4 regions of the Shewanella sp. AC34-MNA-CIBAN-0136 genome follow, and region 3 is predicted to be linked to each of the others. Evidence: predicted binding sites of a transcription regulator. Region 3 holds the regulator's gene; each other region holds the start of a gene.
What was found. The regulator LexA, encoded in region 3, represses DNA repair genes until DNA is damaged. The targets are predictions, from matches to a motif close to TACTGTATNNNNATACAGTA.

Region 1 (7,597 bases), on a different contig from region 3:
TTATCGTGCCGTCGGCGGATTAAAACAGAAACGTTCTGACTTTAGGCTAGTCAGTGCCAGCCATAAGAATTTACTCGATTTGGTTGAAAAAGGTGAATTTAGGCGCGACCTGTATTACCGCATTGCAGGATTTCCGATTTACTTACCGTCGTTACGTGAGCGTTATGATGACATTCCGACGCTGGTGAATCACTTTATAAAATATTCTGATTACAAACATAAAAAGTTTTCGATCAATGCATTAACTCTTTTGGGTCGTTATGCATTTCCGGGAAATATTCGCGAATTGAAAAATATTATTGAGCAATCGGCACTTATCGCCAATGAGGATGTTATACACAGCAGTGATTTACCTGAAAGCGTTCAACCTAGCCACACATCTAAGGATGAAACAATTGCCGTAAAACTTAACACCGAACTGATGACGTTAGATGACATGGAATGTGCGTACCTTTCGCAGGTATGTGAGCAATATGCAGGATCGCCAGCCGAATTAGCGATAACGCTTAATATTAGTGTGCGTACCTTATATCGAAAATTACAACGCTATGGTTTAAAGCTTAACTAGCCACCACAGCGCTGTGATAAAACACCCCAAGCGATCATTAATGAGCAATTAGTGAATGTTTTTTATTGCAGCAACGTTTCATTGTTGTGGTTTCATTCGCCAATTCAGATTTAGACTCGCAGCAACGTTTATGTGTCCCCGAGTCAGATTGGTTATGGCAGTCTTCTTCACCATGAGCGTGTTGATGATCATGGTCATGGTTATGGTTATGCTCATGGTTACAGCAACCACCAGTGGCTTTCTTAGCAATATTATTGATGGATGGTCGCCCCTGACTTGCCTCGGTAAATGGCTCACAGTCCGCTAAATGACTACTGGCAAAATACTCTATTGCAGTACGACCATTTTTTGCGTGAAATACACTCAATTGTTGACTTAATAACTTAGATAAAAGCTGTTGGCCAATGTTACGCACGATGACGCGATCCGCTCCATTTGCCAGTATCATACTGACTAATTGTTGCTTACCCTCACATCCTTCTGTTAATGCTGGGTTGGCAAAGCGCCCTTTTACTTGGCCTTGCTCATCAATGAATAGCATCTCATCGGCACGGCTAAAGTGGTTGGCAATATGTTGGTCTTTCATAGGTATGGCAGTAATCATCATGTCTCCTCATGTGCATTTTTAACAAATCGATTAAACGCAGTTGTTCCAACTTGGTTTATCGACATGCCACTGGGCTTAAAACAGCTTTTGCCGAGAGCGTCCTAGAATCTTCGTTTATTTTTGGAGGCTTGGCATTATCTGCTTAAATTAATCGAATAATAGTAATTGGCATATGCAATATATACGCTTATTAATGGCATATGCCAATAATAATTTCGATTCTGGTTTGAGTTTTGTGACGCGTGACATTATTTATGATGACAAGTATTTTACCTGTCATAAGGCGTGCGAGGATGTAGATAACGATAGAGCGCTATGTAAGCGCCCTATCAATTTTACTATTGTTGCATCATTTGACTGTGTTGTTTCATGATAATAGCCATTAACTCTTCGTGATTAACTAATTTGACGTCTTCACCTTTTACGCTGGCGCGGTCTAAGGTTATCACCGGTGATGCAATAAATTTCTTTGCATTGGTTGAAGAGAAAATCTCTTTGCTACGCACTTGAATATCTTCATCTTTGGTTAGATGTAGACTCCAGTATAACGCATCGGACTTAATAAAATTCGTATCATCTGCTCCTGATGAAAACACATCATAAAACTGTAATTCTATTAAATGTTGACCAGGAGACACCTCCATTTGAGTTTTATTTGATGCCGATTTGCCATCGACCGCAGTAAAGATTAAATAGTCAGGTAATGAGATAGTGGCAGCCATTGCTGCTGAGCTGGCTAAAGATAATAGTGTGATCGCAATGAATTTTTTCATAATAAACTCCGTTAACTTTTTGATGCTTATAGTTTTTTGATGCTTATAGTTGAAGCAACAAAAATCTTTATAAATTAATGTGGGTAACTAATAAACATAAAGAATTAAGCTATCGGAGGCGGATTTTGGCTTACTAGAATAGTGGGTGTTGATGTCCATAAATGCGAACTCACTTTGGCACTCGTTAGTAGAGCATCGGTGAGGTTTGTTGCTGATAACAAAAATGCATTCGCGACCGCATGACAATGGCTAATGCATTGACTCATATCGTTTAAGCAACAGTCATCGTTAGTGTCGCAGTCACTTTGCATCATCGTTGATTGATGCATACTACTCGACTGCATGTCTGACATGGCCATTTCATTAGACATAGCAAAACTTGGAACAAGTAATTGTCCAAGTAGTGAAATTATCATTGCTATGTTTAACAGCGTATTTCGCATTATGTAGGCCATATGATGAGTACGATTCAACATTAACAATTTAATTAGAGTGATAATCAGAGCTGAATCACATTTTAAGGTTTAGCCATAGTTGAATGCCCCAACCTTGCATGTGTTATGGCAGAGCAATACCACTGTTATAATAAACCTTAGTAATATAAAACCTTAGCATTTAATGCTGGGTAAGCATTTCCATTGGGTTGAATATTGAGGTGTGAGTAAATCACGGCGCATGGCCCATTTTTGTTCTATTCCTTGTGCTGCCAGAAACACTGTATCGCGGCCATATCGTTGGTTGATGCCGTCAAGCGTATCCATCAAGGCATAATTGACCTTAGCGGTATTAAATAAATCAAATTGAAAATGTTTCTCGCTGGCTAAATCAACCAGGCCTACACCAATTTTGTAATAACGAACACCATTGCTAAATAATCTCGGGGCGGCGTCTGTCATGGCTTTGGTGAGTTCAATGGTGCAATTGGTTGGACACGGAAAATGTACGATAACTCTATAACTCACAGGCCGCTCGTCGTGGGGCGAATTACTGGCAAATAACAACATGGTTTTGCAATGTGAGCCTTGTTGACGAGCTTTACTTGCTGCGATGCCAACATGTTTACTCAATGCCTGTAATAGCGATTCAAAATCGCAAATACGTTCACCCACACTACGAGTGGAAAAAATTTGTTTTTTATCTGCCCTAGCCTCATCCCATTGTTTACACACTTCGCCGTTAAGTTCTCGCACGGTGCGTTCAATTTGAATACTAAATTGTTTTCTGGCTAGACTCGGTGGCATAGAGGCGAGATCGTATGCGCTGCGAATATTCATCAATTCAAGCTTTTTACTGATGCGCCTGCCAATCCCCCACACCTCTTTAACGGCAAGCTGGCGTAAAATGTCATTACATTGCTGCGCAGTGTCGATAACGCACACTCCTTTGTATCCCGGGATTTTTTTAGCGGCGTGATTGGCTATTTTAGCTAAGGTTAACGTTTGCCCCATGCCCACACAAACCGCCAGGCGGGCTTCTTTCCAAACGGCGCGACGAATTAACTGACCCTGGGTATGTAGGCATTTGATTGCGGGATAACAATGTTTAAAAGACAGAAAGCTTTCATCGATGGAGTACACATGTTGCTCTGGCGCAAAACGGCCTATTATTGCCATCATCTTTGCCGATAAATCGGCATACAATTCATAATTAGATGAACACACAATGACATTGCGCTGAATGCATAATGCTTTAGCTTGAAAGTAAGGCAAAAACTTCTCAATACCCGCCTCTTTTGCTTGCCGATTAGCCGCGACAATACAGCCATCGTTATTGCTCAATACAATAATCGGTCTGCCGCGCCAGTCAGGACGAAAAACCTGTTCTGCACTACAATAAAAAGCATTGGCATCGACTAAGGCAAACATTGTTACCTAACCTTTTTTGCTGATAAGCAGTGGGCTTTGACGATGACAACGAATTGAGCGAATAACCACACCTTCAATACTAAAGTCATCATAGTCGCAGATGGTCACAGGTAAATGTTGCTCATTAGACGACATCAGCATTCGCCGATGCATGTCGAGAATTTTACACACAAACTCACCATTAAAATTAGCCACTATCACGTCGCCATTTCTAGCCGTTTCATGACGATCGACAATCAATAAGTCACCATCATATATTCCCACACCTTGCATCGACTCACCTTGGGCTAAGCCGATAAAAGTGGAACTTGGATGCTGGATTAATATCTCATCAAGGCTGAGGCCTAATTGAAGGTACTCAGCGGCAGGAGATTCAAAACCGGTAATGCCGGCACTGGCTGCAATGGGAATAACGCGCATATGACAATCTCTAATATATATACTGTATAAAAACACAGTATATATTAGCGTTAAATTTTGTCAGCGCAAGTTTATTTGCTTTAAACCGCGACAAGCGGCAGTTATGTTCAATCGTTAACGCCGTTTTTATTGCCTCTGCACAACAACATCGGTCCATAACTAATGCTTCTTCAATGTAGCAAAGCGTCAATACATCAAAGTGATAGCTTCATTATTGATGAAATAATATGTCCAAGGTCAAAATATAATCAACGAGCTTGGTCTACACTGATAACAGGATCAAAAATCAAGCTAACCTATTTATTAAACAAACGAATAGACTTATTTCATATTGGCTCGGGGGTCTAGCATGACACTCGCAACATTCCATATCGACATGCACGATGATAACTGCTTACTGAACCTTGCTGGTGATTGGCAATTAGGCCAAGCACCGCTAGGCGCAGATATTTGTGCTGAGCTGCCATCTAATTGCCAATCTGTCACTTTAATCACCACAGAGTTGTCTCATTGGGATTCAAGCCTCGCCATTGCCTTATTACAATTATCTCGCTGGTGTGAGCAACATAAACTATCACTAGACACTCAACAAACACCTCAAGGGTTGCAGCAACTACTGCTGCTCGCTACCGATGTTGCGGTTTATCAACCCACTAATGAGGGTGCCCTAGGCGGGCTATGGCCGACCTTACGTCGAGGATTGATTAACCAAGGCTTACAAGTACACGATGGATTAGTATTTGTCGGTAACTGCACTTTGGCACTCGGGCGTTGGTTGGTTGGCAGAGCAAGAACTCGCCGGAGTGATATCGTTTTTTTTATCGAACAAGCTGGGCCTAAAGGGCTTGCGATTGTCACCTTAATTAGTCTGCTAGTGGGAATGATTTTGGCTTATTTAGGCTCGGTACAGCTGCGTCAATTAGGCGCCCAGGTATATGTGGCTAATTTAGTGGCTATCGGAATGGTGCGTGAAATGGGTGCCTTAATGACAGGCGTTATTATGGCTGGCCGAACTGGAGCCGCTTATGCTGCGCAATTAGGCACCATGCAAGTTAATGAAGAAATTGATGCGCTGCGAGTGATGGGCATTCCCACTATGGAGTTTCTGGTTTTACCGCGGTTATTAGCATTAATTTTTATTATGCCGCTAATGTGTATTTATTCGGATGTAATAGGCATGATTGGCGGTGCGTTAGTTGCTAACGGCATGGGCGTGAGTTATACCCAATATATTTTGCAAACCCAGGTTGCGATTGATTGGGTAGATATTTCCACTGGTTTAATAAAGAGTTTAATTTTTGGGTTTTTAATTGCGATTGCGGGTTGTCAGGCAGGACTGCTTTGCGGACGTGACTCGAATGCCGTTGGTTTAGCGACGACCCACGCAGTGGTTAAGGCCATTGTTTTTTTGGTTGTCTCCGATGCAGCGCTTAATATCTTATACGATAAATTAGGGATCTAACCATGGTTGATGATGCCTTTATCAGTGTACGTAATCTATCAGTCGGCTACGGCAGTACCGAGGTGCAAAAAAAACTCAACTTCGACATTAACAAGAATGATATCTTTTTTGTCATTGGCGGCAGTGGTTGTGGCAAAACAACCTTGCTCAAATCGATGGTGGGATTACTCACGCCACTACAAGGCGAAGTACTCTATCAAGGCAAAAACTTTTATCAAGCAGATGAACCCGAGCAGGTAGCAATGCTCAAAAATTGGGGGATTACCTTCCAAACAGGCGCATTGTTTTCGAGCATGTCGCTTGGCGAAAATGTGGCTTTACCCCTGCAGCTCTATACCGACCTTTCGGAGCGACAAATTGCAGAAGCCGTTGCCTATAAGCTAGCATTAGTTGGCTTAGCGGGCTTCGAGAAGTTTTACCCTGCCGAGTTAAGTGGCGGTATGCACAAACGCGCAGGATTAGCGCGGGCGCTGGCATTAGACCCTCAATTGTTATTTTTTGATGAACCCTCTGCGGGTTTAGACCCTATTAGCTCGATGCGTTTAGATCAATTGATCGTGCAAATATGCCAGGCGCTAGACTCTACCGTGATCATCGTGTCCCACGAGCTGCCCAGCATATTGTCAATCGGCACTCGCTGTGTGTTTTTGGATAATGAAACCAATACTATGCTCGATTGTGGTGACCCACGAGAATTAAAAATACACAGTAGCCAGCCTAGGGTTCGTCAATTTCTCAATCGCACCGAAAAATCGGAGATATCATGAGTAAAAGCCAACGACTTCCGCTTGCGATTGGTGCCTTTATTTTTGGCGCTATTATCTTAGTGTTTATTGCATTACTGTTCTTTTCTGGGGGGCGTATATTTGCAGAGAAAGCCCCTGTAGTGATGTTTTTCAACAGTTCAGTGCAAGGGTTACAGGTCGGCGCACCGGTAAAATTAAAAGGGGTCATAATAGGTGAAATAAGCGATATCAGTATCGATTTCCCTAACGACAGTAGCCAGGGTGTCACGGCTGCAGTTCATGCCGACTTATTGTTGAAACGTATCAATATTAAGGGGATCCAAGTAGGTGAAGAGTTTTTTTCACATGCCATCGATAACGGCTTACGCGCCCAGCTGAATTATCTGAGTTTACTCACCGGACTGCTATATGTTGAACTGGATTTCTTTCCCAACACCTCGCCGTTATTCCATGGCGAAAAAGACCAATTATTAGAATTGCCGACCATCGCGACTGATTTCGAATCGTTGTCCAAAGATCTGCAATCGTTAAACTTAAAAAGTTTAGTCAACAATGTCGACAATTTAGCCCAGCAGCTCAGTGACATTGCTGCCAGCGGAAAAATACAGCAAGCATTGGATAATTTTGATCATGCTGCCATCGCAGTTAAAAATACCGCGGTTAATTTGGACAGCACTCAGGCAGCGTTAGGTAAAAATGGGCTTGAAGTACTGTTAAAACTCGATAATTTACTGGTGCAATTAAATAATGATGAACCCAAGCTCGTTGAGTCGCTGAACCATAGTTTAACTGAATTACGCAATACACTATTAAGCATGAATCAGCTTGCAAACCAAGCAGGTAACACACTCGACCAAAACTCGCCCTTGTTGATAGAACTCACCAGTACCTTGGAAGAAATCCGCCGCACAGCTCGATCATTACGTAGCTTGACTGAAACCTTAGATGAACAACCTGAGGCCATCATACGCGGTAAAAAAGCCCTACCTTTAGGAGAATAATGTCATGGGGAAATATGGAGTTTGGACCATTAACTGGGGGATCGGTTTACTGCTATTGAGTTTAGTGAGTGGCTGCCAAAGCTCTCCCGAAAAACAGTACTTTGTGTTAACTGCAATACCCAACCAAATAGTGTCGGGCAGTACTGCGTTAGAGT
Region 2 (7,597 bases), on a different contig from region 3:
AAGCGCAGTTGGCCATTAGAAAAAGCCATGGAGCGGATTGCTTCCGAAGGTGGCGTTTTAGTACTACTGGGTAATGATGAACATACAAGTAATTTATTGGCCAAAGTAAAAGCCTTTGAAGCTGAAGATAATGGTCAATCTCCTGCGCCAGCAATGTGGCAAGGAACATCTCGTCGTGTTGGCGTAGGCTCTCAAATTCTGTCGAGTTTAGGTGTCAGCACTATGCGTTTACTCAGTTCGCCAAAACGTTATCATTCACTGTCTGGTTTTGGTTTAGAAGTGACTGATTATATAGCTGAATAATTTTGGCTTATGGTAAATTTAACAAATTCATTAATTGCATAGCGCTCAGGGCTTTTGGCTGTGATATCATAACGCCTCTTTTTGCCCCGAGCCGGGTGCTTTAGCTAATTTAGGTAAGATAGAATGAACGTAGTTCAAGGTAATATCGAAGCGAAAAATGCCAAAGTGGCGATCGTAATATCGCGATTCAATAGCTTTTTAGTTGAAAGTCTGCTTGATGGTGCAATAGACACATTAAAGCGTTTCGGCCAGGTCAGTGACGACAACATTACTGTTGTTCGCGTACCTGGTGCAGTTGAATTACCGCTTGCAGCAAAACGTGTTGCAGCAAGTGGAAAGTTTGACGGTATCATTGCATTAGGTGCTGTCATTCGTGGCGGTACACCTCATTTTGAATTTGTTGCTGGTGAATGTAACAAAGGTCTTGCACAAGTTGCATTAGAGTATGATCTTCCTGTTTCATTCGGTGTATTAACTACTGATACCATTGAGCAAGCTATTGAGCGCTCGGGTACTAAAGCAGGCAATAAAGGTGGCGAAGCAGCCCTTAGTTTGCTTGAAATGGTTAATGTACTGCAACAACTAGAACAACAGCTGTAATAGTAGGAAAAGTATGAAACCTTCAGAGCGCCGTAAGGCCCGCCGTTTAGCCGTTCAAGCCATTTATTCATGGCAGTTAAGTAAAAACAAAGTTGCTGACGTAGAACATGAGTTTTTAACTGAACAGAACACTGACGGTGTTGATGTCGCTTATTTTCGTGAGTTGTTAACTGGTGTAGCATCAAAAACATCGCAAATTGATGAGCTGTTAAAGCCGCATCTTGATCGTAATTTTGAAGAAGTGTCACCAGTAGAAAAAGCCATTGTGCGTCTGGCAACTTATGAGTTGACCTTCCGTAAAGATGTGCCGTTTAAAGTGGCGATTAACGAAGGTATCGAGTTAGCGAAAGCGTTTGGTGCTGAAGATAGTCACAAATTTGTCAACGGCTTGCTTGATAAGTTAGTGAAGCATAAGTAACACCAGAACGGTATCTTCGGATACCGTTTTCATTTGTTATTAATTGTTTCAAAATTGAGGTGGACGGTTTACCGTACCAGACTGAATGTGAAAGAATTCCAACTCATTGAATATTACTTCCGCAATAAAGGCCTAAAAAGGCGCGATGTAGAGTTAAGCATCGGCGATGACTGTGCGTTAGTGAATCCTGCAGACAATAAATCGATAGCGATTTCTTGTGATACCCTCGTTGAAAATGTCCACTTTTTAGCAAGCATTCCTGCTCATGCTTTAGGTTATAAATCGTTAGCGGTTAACCTTTCTGACCTCGCCGCCATGGGAGCAGAACCAGCCTGGTTTACCTTAGCACTGACGCTCCCCAATGTTGACCAGCCTTGGTTAGCACATTTTAGTGAAGGCCTGTTCGAGATTGCAGAATATTATGGTATTGCCTTAATTGGTGGTGATACTACCCGTGGACCTCGCAGTATCAGTATTACGATTAATGGCCAAGTTCCTAAAGGTACTGCATTAACTCGTGATGGTGCAAAAATTGGTGATTGGGTCTATGTCACCGGTACTTTAGGTGACTCAGCTTTAGGTCTTGATATCCTCAGAGGCGTTAAAACGGTTAACACTGAAGATAAAGAATATCTGATTAATCGTCATTATTATCCAACGCCTCGTGTTTTAGCTGGCCAAGCTCTGCGTACACTTGCCACCAGTGCTATCGATTTATCTGATGGCTTAATGTCTGATATTGGACATATATTAACGGCATCGAAAGTGGGCGCCATCATCGATGTGAATCTAATTCCGTTATCAAACTCAATTAAAGCCAATCTTAGTCATGAAGATGCATTAAGCTATGCACTCACGGGTGGTGAAGACTACGAGTTATTGTTTACGGTTCCAGAATCACAACGCGGCGCAATTGATACCGCGTTAATTCATGCAGGTGTCAAATTTGTAAAAATTGGTCAAATCTGTGCAGGTGATAAATTAAAATTAGTCGAAAATGGGCTGGAATTTAACCCGATTTCACGTGGCTTTGTGCATTTTTAATTGAAGTACTATGAGATTATTAACCCAAGATAAATTCGTAAAAAAGCTGTCTTTAGCCCATCCAATTCACTTTTTGGCATTAGGCTTTGGCAGCGGTAAAGCGGCAAAAGCACCGGGTACCTTTGGTACCTTAGCCGCGGTGCCCATAGTGTTGCTCATGCAACAGTTAAGCTTAACTAATTACCTGACCATTACCTGTATTTGCATGCTCGCTGGCTTTTATATTTGTGGCAAAGCAGCTAAAGATATGGGCGTACATGATCATGGTGCTATTGTGTGGGATGAAGTGGTTGGGTTGATGATCACCATGATTGCAGCGCCTTTAGGTTTTATGTGGTTAGCACTTGGTTTTGTACTATTTCGCTTTTTTGATATCGTCAAACCATGGCCTATTCGCTGGCTCGATGCCAAAGTGCATGGCGGTTTTGGGATAATGATTGATGATGTATTGGCGGGAATCTTCTCGTTAATAGGTGTGCAGCTTGCGGTCTATTATCTATAACTGATTATCTATAACTGATTATCTATAACTGATTATCTATAACTGATTATCAATACCTGATTATAAGTAACTGATCATAATCAACGATTAGCAAAGAATTATAAATGCACTTATAAATCGTACCTAATACATAAAAAGAGCACATTTGTGCTCTTTTTATGTCGATAATACTCATACTAAATCAGTTGCAGCTACTTACTAGGATGATTTTGCGGTAAGTAGATTGGTCCGCAATTGCTCTAACTCTGTATTCATATTGGTTAAACGTTGTTTGTAATCTGTTCCATAAACAGTGCAATTAAATAGTTTACCAATCGGATTGTAGCGTAACATCCATAATTGCTGAAAATAATTGTCGTTAGCACAATAATTTGGTTCTTTGAGCGTGTGCATCGAGGTCGTTGAAACTGGTTCCTTTACTAAGCTGACAATATACTCAGCCATAAGATTGTCACTGTCTGTTGGCTTAAGCAACGCATAGGCTAACCATTTCTCATAAAAAGCCACGCTATCAGACTGCACTTCAATTAACATTTGTTCTGTAACGTTATGGGCAAAAAGCCATTCTCCAGAAAATATCCGTTCAAAATCACTATCAGTTAATTCGAAAGATGTTTGCCAAGCTGTGACTTTGGTTGCAACAGCTGCATCAGTGGTTTTAGCTAAGGTGCTAGCTAAATTAAGCTGATATTTGATCATGTTAACGGCAATCATATGATTGAGTGTTGTGCGAGATGAGTGATAAACCATATTCCAAAAATGTGCATCTTTGTTTAAAAATGCCACTGTAGCTTGTTGGTCAAGTTTGTTGTCAGATGTATCTACACTTATTATCGCAGCAAGCTGACGAACATCTCTTAACTTAAAAAGCAGACCCCAATGAGCTTGATTGTTTGGGGTTAAAGACTGTGGTTCTTCTTGCCAATAAGGCATATCTAATAATGTATTATATTGTTGTATATTGGCATTATGAGCGCCAATGACATTTCTAATACTATCGCTATTATCGCTAATAAATTGACTGCATATTATCAAATCCGTTTGATAACAAGCCGTTTTAAAGTTGTCAGTTAACTCAACTTCTTGCTCGCTGAAGCTGATTAATGGCTTTTTATCATTTGTTTTATCGTCTCCTATTGTGCCTACGATAGTAATTGCATACTCATAGCCATTTTCGCTAGGGTCGATAGGTTGCTGTTTTAGCCAGTTTTCAACTAAAAGAGTGTTAGGTGACTTTGTTCTGTCTGTTGCATTAATGGCCACTAAACAGACAACGGTAAATACCAGTAAGCTGCATATTAGCCCGACAAAAATACCCAAGCCCTTTATTACTTTCATCATTATGATTTATCCGTAAATCTATTTTAACTTTACGTTAACATATTGATTTGCTTTTTATAAGTGCATAACGATTATTGCAACAACTCACGGGCATTCGCCAAGGTATTTTCGGTAATGACATCACCACCTAATAAGCGCGCAAGTTCATTCACCCGTTGATCTTTATCCAACGTCTGCATGGTCGTTTCGGTGTTGCCACCTTTATTAAATTTATTCACAAACATATGTTGATGACCATTACCTGCAACTTGCGGCAAATGGGTGACACACAATACTTGAGTTGATTCGCCAAGGCTGCGTAACATACGACCGACTACCGATGCTGTTGGTCCAGAAATACCCACATCAACTTCATCAAATATCAGTGTCGGAGTGGCGACTTTTTTAGCCGTGATCACTTGAATCCCTAATCCAATACGCGATAACTCACCGCCAGAGGCAACTTTAGAAATCGGTTGTAATGGTTGCCCAGGGTTTGTGGTCACCATAAATTCAATGCTATCGCAGCCATTAACTGAAATGTTGTCCGGATTATGATTAATCTGAATGGTAAATTTACCCTTAGGCATATTGAGCTCATGGATAGACTGGGTGACTAGCTTGTCCAATTCTTTGGCATAACGGCTACGACTTTGACTCAGTTTTTGTGCATTGGTTAAGTAGGCATTTCTGGTGGCTTCAAGTTGTTGTCTTATACCATCTAATTTAGTTTCGTCGTCAGCAAGTTCGGCTAATTCACTCATCAATGCTTGATGATGTAGCGCCAGCTTATCAGCACTCACATGATGTTTGCGCGCCAATTGCATTGCGGTTGAAAGACGTTTTTCTAAATAGGCAAAATGTTCTGGATCAAGCTCTAAACTGCTTAAATAACTTTCAATTTCGCTAGCGCTTTCTTGTACTTGAATTAACGCATCGCTGATCATAGTGCTGATAGGCGCAAGGGATTCATCATATCCTTGAAGCGTATCAGCAATACTGGCCACTTTATTAAGCAGAGATTCTATATTGCCTTCATCACTTTCGGTCAATAAATGCAAACCTGCTTGGCAACGTTCAATTAAATCTGTGCCATTGGCTAAGCGTTTGTGTTCTTGTTCTATTTCATCAAATTCTTCCAAGCCTAAGTTGAACTCATTAAGCTCTTCTACTTGATATTGCAGTAGCTGTTGACGCGAAATACGTTCGTGCTGAGCTTGTTCAAGATGCTTTAGCTCGTTTTCCACTTGTTTGCAGCGTTGATAGCTAGCGCTAACGCTATCGAGCAGTATTTTGTGGTTAGCATAGTGGTCGAGTAGGTTTAATTGATGCTCGCTTTTAAGCATTGCGTGATGAGCATGCTGGCCGTGAATACCAATCAATAAGTGACCGATGGCTTTTAATTGCGTCACGGGCACAGGATTACCATTAATGTAGGCTCTTGAGCGGCCATCACTGTTAATGGTTCGACGTAATATGCACTCATCTTCAGCATCAAGATCGCTATCTTCAAGCCAGCGTTTGGCTAAAGGTACATCATGAAGGGTAAATCGTGCACTCACTTCGGTTTTGGAGGCTCCAGGCCTGACAGTGTTGGCATCACTTCGATTACCAAGGCATAACCCAAGCGCATCGATAGCAATCGATTTGCCTGCACCTGTTTCGCCGGTGATGCTTGTCATACCGGCTTTAAAGTCGAGCTCTAAAAAACGCACGATAGCAAAATTGTTGATGCTGAGTTGGCAAAGCATAATAAATTCCTGTCAATGAAACTACCAAACCACTGTATTGATAAACAGTATATACTGATTTTATATACAGTAAAGTGGTTGAGGAATAATTATCGCTGACTATTTTATCATCTAGATTTGATTGTTCATTAAGCAATGGATTTTAAAAGTGTTTCTATTATCGGCAAACTGATAAAAGTGATTAATGTGCCATATAAAATACCTTGGGCGCTGACATTGGCGTTAATTTGGTAGCGGTCGGCCAAAAGGTACACACTTGCTGCTGTCGGTAACGCTGCCAAAATGACTCCCATGGTCAGTAATTCCTTTTCTACGCCGAACAGTTTGAGTAAACCAAAGGCAATTAAAGGTTGAATAATTAGCTTGAGTAAATTGATTAAATTCAGTTCCGCAATCAAACCAACACTGAACATTTTTGTGCCAGATTGATGTCTTAATGCTTTGGCAAGTACCATTCCTATAGCAAACAGTGCACATGGGCTAGAGGTATTTCCCACCTGATGTAGCATTAAGGCCAAACTATCCGGTAAGGTAATATGCAGTGCTGATAAACCGATGCCAATAACACTGCCAACCACGATTGGATTTTTATACAGGGCATTAGCCATGATGACGATGGCATGGTCGGTTGATTGTTTATCACGGCTGGCTAGCTCAATTGATACTAAAGCAAAAGCAAACATGAACACCGACAACAAGCTGGCAATCGCTGCAGCGACTAATGCCATTTTATGACCTGGGAATAATAAACTCAGCAATGGAATGCCAATAAATGCGGTATTACCAAACGTAGCATTTAATGCGCGCATGGCGGCAACTGCTTGTTTTTTAGGTGTGCGAATTAGTGATACAACAATCACTAAAGCATAAGTGATGATCATCGCCAGACTAAACCCACCGATAAAGCCCCATTGAATAATGTCTTCAATGCGCGTTTCAGCTAGCACAATCAGTAATATAGCGGGGAAAGCAATGTAATAAACAAACTGATTGAGGATCAAATCGGTGTCTGCTGGCAACAGTCGCATTTTTTGAACAATACTGCCGAGCAGCATAATAATAAATACAGCGATTAGCGGGGTAAGAATACTGGACATCCCTCGCAATTCCTTAGCAAAATGATAATAAGGTCACTTTACTGCTTTTCGATAGGCGGATGCAATTAGGCTAAAGTTAAACGAGTGATTATTTGTCAGATTTTAAGGCTAAATTCGCTTTTGATATTTTCGGTGGAGGTAATATTCCAAGTTCAGAAAAAAAATGCACTTGCCGCCTTAACTCAAATAACGAACCCACTCGTACTTGATTGCCAATCACTAGCGTCCAGTTATCAGTTTTACCATTGGTGTTACTGAAAGTGAAACCTTGATAAAAAATTCTTCTCATGGCGCGACACCTAATAAAAAGCCTGAATAATTTCAGGCTAAATGACGTTTATTGGCAGTAACCGATCCGTGCTACAAGTTTTTGCTACAGGCTAATACCAATATTAGACACACCGGCTTCGATAATATCTTTACGTAAACCTTTAACCAGTTCGCTGGTTATGTCTGGATTAGCTTCGACAATGTCGAGTAACATGCCTTGTAATTCTTTTTCTTGTTCCATTACTGGGTGAGAAAAAACAAACTCATCGAGTTCTTCATCCATTAATGACTC
Region 3 (7,597 bases):
CGCCAAACGCAATTAAAAATAAACCGATAGCACCGATTATTGGCCAAGCACTTTGGGTTGGCACATAATAAGTTTGATACTTTGTTGTCATTTTGCTGCTCCTTGCTCCATGACGATCGCCTGTCTATCGGTGATGTCATAAAGGGTATAAGAGAGAGTCAATGTGTTAATGGACGCTGGTAAATCAGGGTCCACGTAAAAAATCAGTGGTAGTTCTGCTGTTGCTGCTGCAGCCAAAGGTTGTTGATTAAAGCAAAAACATTCCGTTTTATTGAAGTATGCCGCCCCTTGCCCTGGCGATACCGAAGGTATTGCTTGGCCTACCGTGTCACGTGTCGATAGGTTTTTAACCAAAAATTGTGCGTGAGTGAGCTCCCCAGGATGTACGCTTATTTGGTTAACTTTAGGGCTAAATTCCCATGGCATACCTGATTGAACTTGAGTCACAAATTCAATGGTTACGGTCCGGTTTTTATCAACCACCACCGCTTCATAACTACTGGCGCTATTTTGGGGTTTGCCATTAATCCCCAATGTATCGCAGAGCACGTCATAAAGCGGTACCAGCGCAAAACCAAACCCAAACATACCAATTGACCCGGCAATCAGGATGATTAATAGCTTACGATTTGATTTTGTTGGCTGTGTCATCTCATTTAATCTCCGGTGGAGTGGTAAACGAGTGATATGGCGCAGGGCTGGCAATCGACCATTCCAAGCCTTCGGCTGCTTCCCAAGGATTATCTCCAGCGGGTTTGCCACCCTTGATACATTTGAGAACTACAACAAGGAAAATTAGCTGAGATAAACCAAATGCAAAGCCACCAATCGACACAATTTGATTCACATCGGCAAACTGTACCGCGTAGTCGGGAACCCGACGCGGCATACCTGCTAAGCCTAGAAAGTGCATTGGGAAAAACAACACGTTGACGGATATTACCGAACACCAAAAGTGCCACTTACCTAAAGTTTCGTTATACATATGGCCGGTCCATTTAGGCAGCCAATAGTAAGCCGCCGCCATAATGGAGAATATCGCCCCAGTCACCAGTACATAATGGAAGTGAGCCACGACAAAGTAAGTGTCGTGGTATTGGAAATCAGCAGGGGTAATTGCCAACATCAAGCCCGAAAAGCCACCAATGGTAAACAGGATGATAAATGCCACTGCAAACAGCATTGGAGTTTCAAATGTCATTGAACCGCGCCACATAGTGGCGACCCAATTAAACACTTTCACCCCGGTTGGAATGGCAATCAACATGGTGCAATACATGAAAAACAATTCGGCAAAAACAGGCATACCAGTAGTAAACATGTGATGTGCCCATACCAAAAATGACAGAATGGCAATACTGGCAGTGGCGTAAACCATCGAGGAGTAACCAAACAGCTTTTTACGGCTAAAGGTTGGTACTATCGCGGAGATAATACCGAAGGATGGTAAAATCATGATGTAAACTTCGGGATGGCCAAAGAACCAGAAAATATGCTGGAACATCACCGGATCGCCACCACCTGCAGCATCAAAAAAGCTAGTACCAAAAAACTTATCGGTTAATACCATGGTGACCGCACCTGCGAGCACCGGCATTACTGCAATCAGTAAAAATGCGGTAATGAGCCAAGTCCACACAAACAAAGGTAACTTCATCCAGGTCATGCCAGGAGCTCGCAAGTTTACAATGGTTACAATGACGTTAATTGCGCCCATTATCGAACTTATTCCCATTATGTGAATGGAGAAAACAAATAGGGCGGTACTGTCAGGACTATAGGTGGTTGAGAGCGGAGCATAGAATGTCCAGCCAAAGTTAGGGCCGCCGCCTTCCATAAAGAGTGAACCTAATAAAATGGTAAAGGCGAAGGGTAAAATCCAAAAACTCCAGTTGTTCATTCGCGGTAGTGCCATATCTGGGGCACCAATCATCATTGGAATTAACCAGTTTGCTAACCCGGTAAAAGCGGGCATCACCGCCCCAAACACCATGATGAGGCCATGAACTGTGGTCATCTGATTAAAAAAGTTAGGTTCTACTAGCTGTAATCCAGGCTGAAATAATTCAGCTCGAATCACCATTGCCATCGCACCGCCAGTAAGAAACATAATGAAACTAAACCATAAATACAGCGAGCCGATATCTTTATGGTTAGTGGTGAGTAGCCAGCGCATTAGCCCCTTCGGAGCGCCGTGATGATGATCATCATGAGCGGTAGCCAGTGTATCGTGCGTTGTTGTGCTCATTGTTTTCCCCTACTGTCCATGGCTAGCGACATCGGCAGGTTGCACCGCTTCGCCAGAATTATTGCCCCACGCATTGCGCTCATAAGTAATCACCGCCGCCATCTTTTGCGGGCTAAGTTGACTACTAAATGCCTGCATTGCGGTACCTGGTTTTCCGTGCATAACGATATCGATATGTCCGCTAACCGGTCCAGTAACAACAGGGCTGCCAATAAGTGAAGGGAAAGCGCCTGGTAATCCAGCGCCAGTGGCTTGGTGACATGCAGCACATGTCGTAGCATAAACCTGCTCACCTTCAGCAATTAATTGCTCCAAGGTTAACGTGGGCAGATCCTCCGGTACAACAGCTTCTGCTACGGCTTCGACAGCTTGATTGGCTTTGTCGGTAACCGCATCGGTAATGTCAGTTGTCGTTGCTGCAATAGTATTTGCTGCATCGGTTACTGCTTTACTTGGTTCGGTGCTTGCCTCGTTACTGCCTAAAAAGTTTCCTATATCAGCAGCTTGAACTACATCACCGCTATTATTGCCCCACGCATTACGCTCAAAGGTAATGACTGCGGCAATTTCTTGGGCGCTAAGTTGCTTTGCAAAGGCTTGCATTGCAGTACCTGGTTTACCGTTTAAGACGATATTCAGGTGATCGTTAACAGGGCCTTTTATGATAGGGCTGCCAATTAATGATGGGAATACACCAGGAAGACCCGCACCATTGGGTTGGTGACAAGCGGCGCACCTAGCAATATAGATTTGTTCACCTTGTGAGGTTAGCTCCTCAAGAGACAAGGTTTTAGACATTGATGCCGCAGCGGCTGCAGCTGCATTGCTTGCTAGTTTTTTTTGCTCCACTAACCAATTATCAAAATCGGCCTCCGATAATGCTTGCACCACAATCGGCATGAAACCATGGTCTTTACCGCATAACTCGGCACATTGGCCGCGATACGTTCCAGGCTTATCAATACGAGTCCAGGCTTCGTTGATAAAGCCTGGATTGGCATCTTTTTTAACGGCAAACGCGGGTACCCACCATGAATGAATAACATCATCAGATGTCATCAAGAAGCGCACTTTTTGGTTAATGGGCAGTACTAATGGCTTATCGACTTCAAGGAGGTAATGCTCGCCTTTGGCCTCACTGCCATCAATTTGTGCTCTGGGAGTGGATAATGTGCTGTAAAATTCGATGTCTTTATCAAAATAGCTGTAATGCCACTTCCACTGCGACCCGGTAATTTTTATGGTGAGATCAGCATCACTGGGATCTTCCATAGCAATCAAGGTTTTGGTGGCTGGAATAGCCATGCCGATTAAGATGATGAAAGGGATGACGGTCCAAGCAATTTCCACTTTGGTACTTTCGTGAAAATTGGCCGCGACAGCGCCTTTTGATTTGCGGTGATAAATCATTGAGTAAATCATGATCCCAAACACCACTAACCCAATTACACAACAGATGTAAAGAATCGTCATGTGGAGGTCATAAACCTTGCCACTGATATCTGTCACGCCTTGAGTCATGTTGAGGGGCATTTCTGATGCCCCAAGCGGAAGTGCTACAAACACCACCAGTAAACAATACAACCATTGCTTCACAAGACTACTCCTCTGCTAATTGCAAATAGCAACTACAAAGAAGAGTCACACAGTAATTCTCTGCTCTATGCAAACTCTTCGGTTCCCGAAAAAAGTTTGATGACCTCAAAGTACTTTGGTGGCTGTAAACATACGGTCTACGGTTTTATTGTTAGCTGTGCACCACGCTTGTACCTACTACTGAACTTATCAATTTTGATTTGGCTCATTTGTCTGAAAGTAATCTTGATTACTGCCATTCACGTCCAATTAAAGATAAAAAATGTTTCATCCTTGTTAACCACATTACTTGTAGATTAAACATTGATCAAGATCACTTTGTTGGCTAATAGGCTGAAAAAAGATGAAAAAAAACCCTGAATTCAATACAGGGCTTGGTAATGAAGGGTTCGTGCTTAGTGAAATGAGCAAAAATTACTTGTTCCATTTGTTAAAGTAGGGCTAACAAGTTGATGTTTGTGAGGTAAGTGAGCATTCACATCTTCAATTACCACCCCTAATGCACGTGCACTTTTGGCGACAATTTCTAAACGGCGACTATCGCGAGCATCAAGTGAGCTTGTCCAAGTTACTACTGCGCTCGATGTACCGCTAGTGAGCGCTTTCTCCATGGCCCATAATGTTTCGACTTCATCTTTGGTGTGTACCAGTAAAATGCGATCCATTCTTACACCAGCACTTGCCAGCATATGTTTATAGCCAATATGGGGCGGGCTAATTAATACAATCCATCTGCCTTGCTGGCTCAATATTGCTAACTGGCTGCACAATTGGCTCAGTTCAGCTTCACCTTGGGTGACAGTTTGTAATGTTTGAATGGTTTGGGTGCCATGCAGTTCTGTTTCAGTTAAATCTACCCATAAGCCCGGGTGGCGTGGCGCGATGCCCATTAGTTTGTTCATAACCAATCTCCATTACGGATAACGCCAACGGCAAGCCCTTCGATGGTTAGGCTTTGGCAACTTAAATCTACTTTTATCGGATTGTAATCTTCATTTTCGGCATGCAGATAAATCACATTACCTTTTTGTTCAAATCGTTTTACGGTGACGTCATCATCAACACGTGCCACAACAACCTGGCCATTACGTGCTTGCTGCATTTTATGTACAGCGAGTAAGTCACCTTCTAAAATGCCGATGTTTTTCATGCTGTCACCACGCACTCGCAATAAAAAATCTGCGGCGGGCTTAAACATGTTTGGATCGACTTGATAGTATTGCTCTACATGCTCTTGGGCCAAAATTGGTTCACCAGCAGCAACCTGTCCAATGAGTGGCAGACCGGTTTCAACCTGCTCTTCATGAGGTAAACGAATGCCTCTTGAGGTACCAGGCATGATCTCGATAAAGCCTTTTTTGGCTAATGCTTTTAAATGCTCTTCGGCGGCATTAGCACTTTTAAAGCCAAGACGATTCGCAATTTCAGCACGAGTGGGTGGCATACCTGTTTCGGCGATATTGTTTTTAATTAAGTCTAAAATTTCTGCTTGGCGCGGCGTTAACGGTCTCATGATGATTCCTGTCTTTTTATACAGTGACTGTCATTATATACAGTGTTTGTGTTCGCGCAAGTATTAACCAACTATTTTTTGTATTTTGTTGATTAAGTATCACTCAACAATATGTTTTAATTAACTATTACTAATGTTCTGTCTTATGTTATTTCTGATAGTGAGAGCTTAAACGTAAAGATAGATCGGTCTGATAGTGTAAGCAGGGTGGTTTCTGGTATCCTATACGACAATATTACAGTGGCTTATGTTGCGAAAATAACCATGTCAAAACCAGATTCAATATTTTTACGAGCATTAAGATGGATTCAAAAGTGGATGGTACAGACCATTGTGGTCCCTCACGATCCTTTTGATGACCTCAATATAGATCCAACTAAACCTTTGGTTTATTTAATGAAAACGGAATCTATTAGCGATATTGCCGCGTTGAGCGAAATCACCGAGGGCTTTGGTCTGCCCAGTCCTTATGAGCCATTACAGCTTGATGGCTTAACCGTGCCTCGTGTGGTCTGTTTAGAGGGCCGCAAACCACTATTTGGTAAACGTGAAAGTGGTGACAAATTCCTTAATTATTTTACCAGCTTATTGTCACTTCACAGTGAGAGCCCTGAATTAGATATACAGTTGGTTCCTGTTTGCCTTTATTGGGGACGTACCCCAGGTAAAGAAGAAGACAGCATGAAAGCTGCTGTATTTGAACGTGAAAACCCTACGTGGTTACGTAAATGGTTAATGATTTTATTTTTAGGACGCCATAATTTCGTCCAGTTTTCTAATGCATTATCGCTTCGTCATATGGCCGATGAACATGGTACTGATAAAAGAATTGCTCACAAATTGACCCGAGTCGCCCGTGTGCATTTCCGCCGTCAACGCAAAGTGATGACGGGGCCACAATTACCGAATCGACAAGCGTTGTTTGCCTCTTTATTAAAATCAGAATCTATCAAAAAAGCCATTGAAGAAGAGTCTGCAAATAAGAAAGTAACAGTCGAGAAAGCGCGTGAAACCGCCATTGAATACCTTGATGAAATTGCCGCCGACTATTCTGATAGTTTGGTGCGTATTGCCGAACGTTTCCTGACTTGGTTATGGAACAAATTATACAGTGGCATCAATATCAAAGGTGCCGAGCAAGTAAGACAGTTACATCATGATGGCCATGAAATTGTTTACGTTCCTTGCCATCGTAGCCATATGGATTACTTGCTACTGTCGTATATTTTGTATTATCAGGGCATGGTTCCGCCGCACATTGCTGCCGGTATTAACCTTAATTTTTGGCCAGCAGGGCCGATGTTCCGCCGTGGTGGGGCATTCTTTATCCGTCGTAGTTTTAATGGTAATAAACTTTATACCGCAGTATTTCGTGAATATTTAGATCAGTTATTTGCTAAGGGTTATGCGGTCGAGTATTTCACTGAAGGAGGTCGTTCGCGTACAGGACGTTTGCTAGCGCCTAAAACCGGTATGTTGGCTATGACAATTAACAGTGTGCTACGTGGGATAGAGCGCCCAGTAACCTTAGTACCCGTGTATTTAGGTTATGACCATGTGATGGAAGTGGCGACGTACCACAAAGAATTAAGCGGTAAGAAAAAGAAAAAAGAATCTGTATGGCAGGTATTTGGTGCTATTCGTAAGTTAGGCAATTTTGGCCAAGGTTATGTGAATTTTGGTGAGCCGATTAATTTACAACAGTTCTTAAATCAGCAGGCGCCAGAGTGGCGTGATGAGCTAGCTAAAGATCCTGACCAAAAACCATCTTGGTTTACGCCCTCAGTTAATTTGTTAGCTAACCGCGTAATGACTAATATCAATGGAGCGGCCGCAGCCAGTTCGGTAACATTGACCAGTTTAGTGTTATTAGCGTCAGAGCAAAATGCGTTAGAAAGAAGCCAGTTAGAACGTCAGCTTGATTTGTATTTAGCCTTACTTAAAACAGTGCCTTATACCGATTATACCTCTGTGGCCGAAGGTAATGGCAAGTCAATTATTGATCACTGTCTGTCGTTAAATAAGTTTGTTAGTACCAAAGACCTTATTGGTGAAATTATTTCAGTTGATGAAAAAATTGCCATCACCATGAGTTATTACCGTAATAATATTATTCATTTGATGGCGTTGCCGTCATTAATTGCCAGTTGTTTAGTGCATTATGACGTGTGCGATCGCCAGCGAATTCATGGCATTGTAATGGACTTTTATCCATTACTTAAAGCTGAGCTATTTATGAG
Region 4 (7,597 bases), on a different contig from region 3:
TCACAACTTTACTATTAGGAAATTGCTTTTCAACATTGCTTTTAGACTGTTGTGCAATTTCTCTTTCTGTGTCGTTTGCCACAAAAATCGCGCTTAAATAGCTAGAACCTTTATCGCAAAACTGTCCGCTTGCATCAAAAGGGTCAATGTTCACCCAGTAATGTTCTAACAGCTCGGTGTAACTCACTTTGCTAGGATCGTATGTTATTTCAACCGCTTCATAATGACCACTGTGGTTACCATTATAGGTAGGGTCTTTGATGTTTCCGCCAGTAAATCCTGAGACCACATCGGTTACGCCATCAAGCTTTTCAAAATCTGATTCCATACACCAAAAACATCCACCAGCTAAAATGGTTTTATCTGCTGTGGCATTAGATGCATAAGACAATAAACTTGCTGCAAATATCGTTAACACTAGTGTGCTTTTCATAACACTCTCCTTTATTTTCCTAGGTTATTAGTATTTTTGTCTGTAAATATCTACTATATGAACTTAATGGTTTAAAAGTTCACAATGACATTTACAAAGTTCCTAATGGTGAGTTAACACAGTTATATTTCCGAAATACCTAGACTGTAATGCAAGTAACTCTTGCCAATTTAGCTTTTCGCTTTAGCCTTCTTTTTATACGTTTTTTTAAAACTGCGCTTTGGCGCGCTACTGGCAACACCTTGTAATGCTGAGGGTAATTGACTCGATGCTTGAGTGATGAGGCCATCTAATTGGCTCAACAATGGCTGCATAAAAGCATCATACTTTAAACGTTTTTGGCTGATAGCATCCAAGCTATTTTCCCATAATGCGGTCATGTCGGGCGTGGTTGCTGATTCGGGTAAACTGCGGATTAAGCCAGTACCCACAGGGGTGGCCAATATCGATTTACCCTGGCGAATTAAATAACCGCGTTTAAACAGCAATTCAATAATTCCTGCACGTGTGGCCTCTGTACCTAAACCATCGGTTTCTTTAAGGATTTTTTTAATCTCGCTGTTTGTCACATAACGGCTAATACCCGTCATCGCGCCCAATAATGTCGCATCGGTAAAATGCTTCGGCGCTTGGGTCATTTTCTGTAGTAATTCACCACGCTGACAATGCAAAATTTGACCTTTAACCAGTGGCGGTAAAGACTGTACCGCGTCTTCATTGTCGTCGTCGCTGCTAGTTGAATTAGAACTAGATTGATTTGCAGTGGAAGACCGTTTAAACAGTTGTTTCCAGCCTAAGGTTTTATCTTGACGTGCTTTAGTGGTAAATAATCCACCGGCAATGGTCACTTCAACTGCGGTTTCTGCATAGATATAAGCGGGATAGAACTGGGCTAAATATTGCCTTGCCACATGTTGATATAACTTAGCTTCGTTGCTTGATAATGTCGATAAATTAGCCACCTTTTCAGTTGGCACTATCGCATGGTGAGCATCTACTTTAGTGTCATCCCACGCTTTAGATTTAAGTTTACTATTAGGAGACTCACAACCCTCAATTAAGCCTGAAGCGCCTTTGAGCACGGCGTCCAATACTTTTGGCGCCAAAGCATGCTGATCTTTAGGTAAATAGCGACTGTCTGAGCGCGGATAAGTAATCAATTTGTGGCGCTCATACAAACTTTGGCAAGTATCCAGTACCTCTTTCGCTGACAGGCCAAAACGTTTAGCTGCATCTATTTGCAGTGCCGATAAGCTGTAAGGTAATGGTGGGTTTTGGCGCTTATCTTTAGCCTCAATTTTAGTGACTTCCGCTGGTTTCCCATTGATACGGGCAACGACATTTTCGGCTAAACCTTTAGCTAATACTCGTCCGTCTTCATCCATATATGGCTGACATGCTTCGCTAGGTTGCCATTTTGCGGTGAATGCTTGTTGTTGGTCTGTCAATAAATGGGCTAATACTTCGTAAAATGCTTTAGGGGTAAAATCAGCGATTTCATCATCGCGGCGTACCACTAACCCGAGTAACGGTGTTTGTACTCGACCAACCGACAACACGCCTTGGTAACCCACTTTACGGCCTTGAATCGTGTAGGCTCGGGTCATGTTCATGCCATATAGCCAATCAGCACGGCTGCGGGCCAATGCAGAGGTCGATAATGGAATAAACTCTCGGTTACTGCGTAATTGCCCTAATGCACGTTTTACCGCTTGTGGGTTTAAGTCACTGATTAACAAGCGCTGAACTTGACTCAGCTTGTCTCCTTTTACACCCAGATAAGAAATCACTTCATCGACCAGCAACTGCCCTTCGCGGTCTGGATCGCCAGCATTAATGATCGATGATGCTTGCTTGACCAATTTTCGTAACACCGTAAGTTGACTGCGTGTTTTAGGTTTTGGCTGTAGTTTCCACGTTTGTGGCACGATGGGAAGGTGTTCGAGTTTCCATGACTTAAATGCATCGTCATAGGCGTCCGGTTCTGCTTGTTCGAGCAAATGGCCAATACACCATGACACGCAATCACCATTAGCAGCAGTGATAAAGCCATCACCTTTTTTATGTGGTTTTGGCAGAACATCGGCAATAGCACGACCTAAACTGGGTTTTTCAGCAATATATAAAATCATAATCCACTGTTGGGTCGCTAATATTCAATGAAATGAACCGCGCCACTTAACTGTATAAATTTACAGTATAGATTAGCGTTAAATACGCCAAGCTGCAAATATGAAATAATTAACCACTTAGTCATTTAAATCATTACAATGCGCAGGTTCACTTTAAAACACGACAAACAGATGAAACTCGGCCACCGCTTAGCACATATCAACATGATGATCCCCAATGGTTACACTCATATTTGGGATTGCTGTTGCGACCATGGATTACTCGGCGCCGCGTTGCTAGACAGACATGCTGCTATAATCCATTTTGTCGACATTGTGCCAGCATTGATGCAGCAGTTAACCGCCAAGCTCGAACGTTTTTACCCACAGCAAAACCCACCAAAATGGCAAGTACATTGTGTTGATGTGTCAGCGATCCCTTTAGATCAAGATGAGCATACACCCTTAGTGATTGTTGCCGGAGTGGGTGGAGATTTGATGATCGAGTTTGTTAGGTCACTTTGCCAGCAATATTCGAACCGAAAAATCGATTTTATCTTGTGTCCAGTTCATCATCAATATGAGTTACGCCAACAACTTATCAAGCTTAATTGTGAATTAATTGACGAAAAACTGATTGAAGAAAACCGTCGTTTCTACGAAATCCTTTATATCAGACGTGATCCCAAACTCCCCACGAATGTTGCTAATGATTCGCTTACAGACATTGACCCTATAGGCAGTGTAATTTGGCAAGCGAGTGATGCTGTACAGCAAGACATTGCTATGCGTTATTTAGCTAAAACGATTGCGCACTACAGTCGCATCAATCAATCTCGTTCAGGAAACACCTCTCAAGCACTAAAAGAGTATCAACAGGTAAACATCGCTTTAAAATAATGCCTAAAACGCTTCAATTGGCAGTCCATTTCTGGGCATATAAAGTATCAAGGACGCTACGCCGCAAATGACAAGGACGGACTTAGTCCTGCAATAAAGAGCTGGATTCCCGATCAGCTGCATCTCAGGAATGACGTAATTGCAGTATGACTACCCATGTAGTTTTCTATGTAAAATATCGTACTTTGGTTTTTTAGTAGAAGGCCGTGGATAGGTGTCATCATTTAAGGTTAACGTTGCTTCACCAAGGCTTATTGAGCCACCATTAAGCTGACTTTTCCATCTAACAAGATACTTAGCTGGAGGTAACTTAGGAAGATTAAAATAAAAAATAGTCCCAGGATCTTTTGGCACTTGAACATCTAAGTTAAGTAAATAACCATCATTATTTCTAATGACTATTGAATGCAAAGTCACACTACTTTCAAACGTTACCTTCAAAGATCGCGTAGGCTCGATAGTAAACTCAATCGTCACATCGCTATTCTTCGCAGAAAGCTCACTAGCATATATATTATTTGGTACCAGCAAAGCGAAAAAGATCATGGTTAGGTAACGATAAACTCTCATTTCAATATCCTTTCTTATAACTAAATTTAATGAGCTGACCGCATGGTCCTAACACAGCAACTATTTCCTTTATCGACTTAGTACTTTTCTTTTGCGGCTAGCACAAAGTGCCTGTATGAATGATGGGTGTAATCCAATATCGACACGGATTATGTTTACAAACCGCAGACAAGGCACCTAATAACGCATCTTGATGATCCACAGGATGCATAATTTCAAACTTACAAAATTCCCTGTAGCCTTCAACTTGCTCTTTGATATTAAAATGGCTGTGTTCACGGCTAAAACCGCAAATATTACCGAGGCTAAAACCAGATAAAAACTCAAGCTCAATCAAGGTATCAACGATATCGTCCTTAATATCATTTTGGGCGATCAGCACTAACAATTGCTCCGTGATCATTGACGTTTCTCCAGCCAGTAATAAAGGATTGGTAACAAATAAAGGGTTGTAATGGTTGATGTCAGCAAACCGCCAATAACAACAATGGCCAATGGCTTTTGGATTTCAGCACCAGGGCCCGATGCAAACACCAATGGCATCAAGCCAAACATGGCTGTCGTGGCGGTCATCAAAATAGGTCGTAAACGTCTTGCTGCACCTTGCTCGACTCGCGCCAATAAACTGCTAAAGACATGTTTGGTCTGCTCGTAATAACTCACCATCACCACACCGTTAAGTACCGCGACGCCGAGTAATGCAATAAAACCAACCGAAGCAGGCACAGATAAATACTCGCCCGAAACATACAAGCTCACGATCCCGCCCATCATAGCAAAGGGGACGTTAGCCAAAATCAAGCCCGCTTTAGCAAGCGAACCAAAAGTGGTAAACAAAATGAGAGTAATAAGCGCAATGGCGACGGGAATAACCAGTAATAAGTTATTAGTGGCACGTTGTTGATTTTCAAACTCGCCACCAAAACTGACACTGTAACCGCTAGGTAAGTTAACCTCAGCGTCAATTTTCGCGTTGAGTTCTTCAACAAAACTGACTATGTCTCGACCTTGCACGTTAGTCGTAATCACCGAGAAACGATCACCTTGTTCGCGTTCAATTAAAATAGGGCCTTCTTTATAGGTTAATTTAGCGATATCGGTAAGGCGTTTTAATGAATGATCAGGCATCACCAACAACTGATTCTGCAGCTCATTAATACTACTCAACCCGCCTTGATTATTGGCGATCAATACTGGGGTACGCTTTTTACCTTGCAGCACTTCGGTCACAACAACACCTTCAAGTTGGCTTTTTAAATACCGCGAAAACTCCATGGTGCTCATGCCAAAGCCACGTGCCAGCTCATTATCTAGGGTTAAGTTAATAAATGGACTGCCCTCAATCATGGCCATTTTTACATCGATACTGCCACTGGTGTCACTGACAAGCTGCTCAATTTGGGCCGTTAATTGCCCAAGTGTATCAATATCGGTGCCAAAGACTTTAATGGCCACATCACCAATACTGCCAGTAAGCATTTCAGAGACGCGCATCTGAATAGGTTGAGTAAAATTAAAATTTACTCCAGGAAAATTAAGCAGTTCAGTGCGAATAGCATCAATCAGTTGCGTCTTGTCAGCAAAGCGCCACTCGTCTCGCGGTGCGAGTTCCAAAAATACATCGGTTTCATTTAGCCCCATAGGATCTAAACCAATTTCATCAGAACCGGTCCGCGCAACCATTTGTTTAATTTCTGGCACCTTTTCAAGCAAGGTAATTTGAATTTGCTTGTCGATAGCAATCGACGCTTCAAGCGAAATAGAAGGTGATTTTTCTAGCTGTAAAATAATATCGCCTTCATCCAATGTCGGCATAAAGGTTTTACCCACAAGACTAAATAGCCCTAAACTCACCACTAACAGCGTAAACGACACGATGATAAACGGCTTTTTATAGGTAAACGTCTTTTTTAAACTGCTCAAATAAGCCGCTTTTAGTTTCTCTATCGCTTTAGGCTCTTGTGCAGACTTTTCGTTAACCAGATAAGATGCAATGACCGGAATAACCGTAAGCGACAACACCAATGCCGATAACATGGCAAAGACAATCGTGACAGCCACGGGCGTAAATAATTTGCCCTCTAAGCCGGTTAATGTCAGTAAGGGAGAAAACACAATCATCACAATGACAGTGCCAGATACAACTGGAATAGCCACATCTTTAGTCGCACGATAAATAAGGTGTAAACGCGGTAAACGTTGCTTAGTCGCAATAAGATTGACCATGTTCTCAACCACTACCACAGATGAGTCAACCAACATACCAATCGCGATGACTAAGCCACCTAGACTCATTAAATTTGCTGACAGATTAAATAAATCCATCATCAAAAACGTCATTAATGCCGCAAGAGGCAAAGACAATGACACAACTAAAGCGGCCCTGACATTACCTAAAAACAGCGCTAGTAATACAATCACTAACAACACGGCTTCAAATAACGCACTTGAAATGGTATCAATCGCGGTATTAATTAAATTAGCACGATCATAAAAAACGTTAAGCTCGCTGCCTTCAGGCAACGAAGTATTAATTTGCGCTAACTTTGCTTTAATATTGGTGACTACTTGGGCAGTATTGGCATCTTTAAGTGCAATAATTAAGGCTTCAGCCGCCTCTTCACCGTCTTTTGATACCGCACCATAGCGGGCTAAATGGCCAATCTGTACGTCAGCTAAATCTATCAAGCGATAAACTTGCGCATCATCCGCCTTAATCACTAACTGTTTTAGTTCATCAATATCATCGACTCGCCCTTCTGAACGCACAATAATGGTATCAGTACCAATGGTTAATTTACCGGCACCTTCATTATGATTATTGTCCGTAATCGCCTGTTGCAAATCTGCAAAACTGACGCCAGCGGCAGCCATGGCAGAAGGATTAGGACTAACACTAAAACTTTTGGCATAGCCGCCTAAAATATTCACATCAGCCACACCAGCAACGGTACGCAGCAAGGGTCTGACTTCCCATTCCAGCAACTGCCGACGTTCCATTAACGATAAGTTAGGGTTTTCAAGTGTAAACATAAAGATTTCACTTAACGGCGTACTCATCGGTGCTACACCACCAGAGACACCTTCAGGAAAACTGTCCCATACCGCCGCTAGTCGCTCGCTGACCTGCTGCCTAGCCCAATAGATATCAGTTCCTTCAGTAAAATCTAAGGTAATATCACTAATGGCATACTTAGTAGTGGAGCGTAAAATGGCTTGATTTGGGATCCCTAAAAGCTCTGTTTCAACCGGTACAGTAATTTGCGCTTCAATTTCTTCAGGCGTCATGCCCGGTGCTTTTAAAATAATCTTCACTTGCGTAGGCGAAATATCAGGAAAGGCATCAAGAGGAATATTAAACCAGGCACGAGTACCCGCTAACATTAAAATCAACGCTACGATCAGCACAAACAAGCGCTGAGTTAGCGAAAAACGAATCACAGAAGCGAGCATATTATTCGCCTCCTAAACCAAGCAGTATACCTTTCACTGCCGCGACAGATTGAGACAAGACTTTAATTTGACTCAAATCTTGATCACTCGCGACAATATAATCATCTGCAGTAGAGCCTAATACATCGAT

Region 1: a site for LexA is predicted at 4,254-4,273, ahead of AAEY94_RS14315 (LexA family protein). Genes of this name have one in related genera too.
Region 2: a site for LexA is predicted at 5,969-5,988, ahead of recN (DNA repair protein RecN). Genes of this name have one in related genera too.
Region 4: a site for LexA is predicted at 2,614-2,633, ahead of AAEY94_RS18005 (DNA topoisomerase III). Genes of this name have one in related genera too.

What each region holds. Positions count from the first base shown of each region.
Region 1 covers NZ_JBEOPJ010000014.1:29,191-36,787, reverse strand. Annotated here, with positions in the region: gene AAEY94_RS14340 (sigma-54 interaction domain-containing protein) at 1-568, shown strand, start outside; gene AAEY94_RS14335 (NifB/NifX family molybdenum-iron cluster-binding protein) at 606-1,175, opposite strand; gene AAEY94_RS14330 (DUF2057 family protein) at 1,514-1,948, opposite strand; gene AAEY94_RS14325 (hypothetical protein) at 2,053-2,391, opposite strand; gene AAEY94_RS14320 (Y-family DNA polymerase) at 2,557-3,813, opposite strand; gene AAEY94_RS14315 (LexA family protein) at 3,820-4,233, opposite strand; gene AAEY94_RS14310 (MlaE family ABC transporter permease) at 4,583-5,695, shown strand; gene AAEY94_RS14305 (ABC transporter ATP-binding protein) at 5,698-6,462, shown strand; gene AAEY94_RS14300 (MlaD family protein) at 6,459-7,442, shown strand; gene AAEY94_RS14295 (PqiC family protein) at 7,447-7,597, shown strand, end outside.
Region 2 covers NZ_JBEOPJ010000004.1:27,509-35,105, reverse strand. Annotated here, with positions in the region: gene ribBA (bifunctional 3,4-dihydroxy-2-butanone-4-phosphate synthase/GTP cyclohydrolase II) at 1-303, shown strand, start outside; gene ribH (6,7-dimethyl-8-ribityllumazine synthase) at 427-903, shown strand; gene nusB (transcription antitermination factor NusB) at 917-1,321, shown strand; gene thiL (thiamine-phosphate kinase) at 1,409-2,365, shown strand; gene AAEY94_RS05000 (phosphatidylglycerophosphatase A family protein) at 2,376-2,867, shown strand; gene AAEY94_RS04995 (hypothetical protein) at 3,066-4,208, opposite strand; gene recN (DNA repair protein RecN) at 4,280-5,938, opposite strand; gene AAEY94_RS04985 (AEC family transporter) at 6,067-7,035, opposite strand; gene AAEY94_RS04980 (DUF3319 domain-containing protein) at 7,124-7,324, opposite strand; gene AAEY94_RS04975 (YjaG family protein) at 7,409-7,597, opposite strand, start outside.
Region 3 covers NZ_JBEOPJ010000003.1:93,826-101,422, forward strand. Annotated here, with positions in the region: gene AAEY94_RS03790 (cytochrome c oxidase subunit 3) at 1-91, opposite strand, end outside; gene AAEY94_RS03795 (cytochrome c oxidase assembly protein) at 88-651, opposite strand; gene ctaD (cytochrome c oxidase subunit I) at 653-2,248, opposite strand; gene coxB (cytochrome c oxidase subunit II) at 2,258-3,844, opposite strand; gene AAEY94_RS03810 (cell division inhibitor SulA) at 4,240-4,746, opposite strand; gene lexA (transcriptional repressor LexA) at 4,743-5,357, opposite strand; gene plsB (glycerol-3-phosphate 1-O-acyltransferase PlsB) at 5,622-7,597, shown strand, end outside.
Region 4 covers NZ_JBEOPJ010000021.1:73,951-81,547, forward strand. Annotated here, with positions in the region: gene msrA (peptide-methionine (S)-S-oxide reductase MsrA) at 1-433, opposite strand, end outside; gene AAEY94_RS18005 (DNA topoisomerase III) at 604-2,565, opposite strand; gene AAEY94_RS18010 (tRNA (adenine(22)-N(1))-methyltransferase) at 2,737-3,444, shown strand; gene AAEY94_RS18015 (hypothetical protein) at 3,595-4,014, opposite strand; gene AAEY94_RS18020 (DUF3240 family protein) at 4,112-4,417, opposite strand; gene AAEY94_RS18025 (efflux RND transporter permease subunit) at 4,414-7,467, opposite strand; gene AAEY94_RS18030 (efflux RND transporter periplasmic adaptor subunit) at 7,469-7,597, opposite strand, start outside.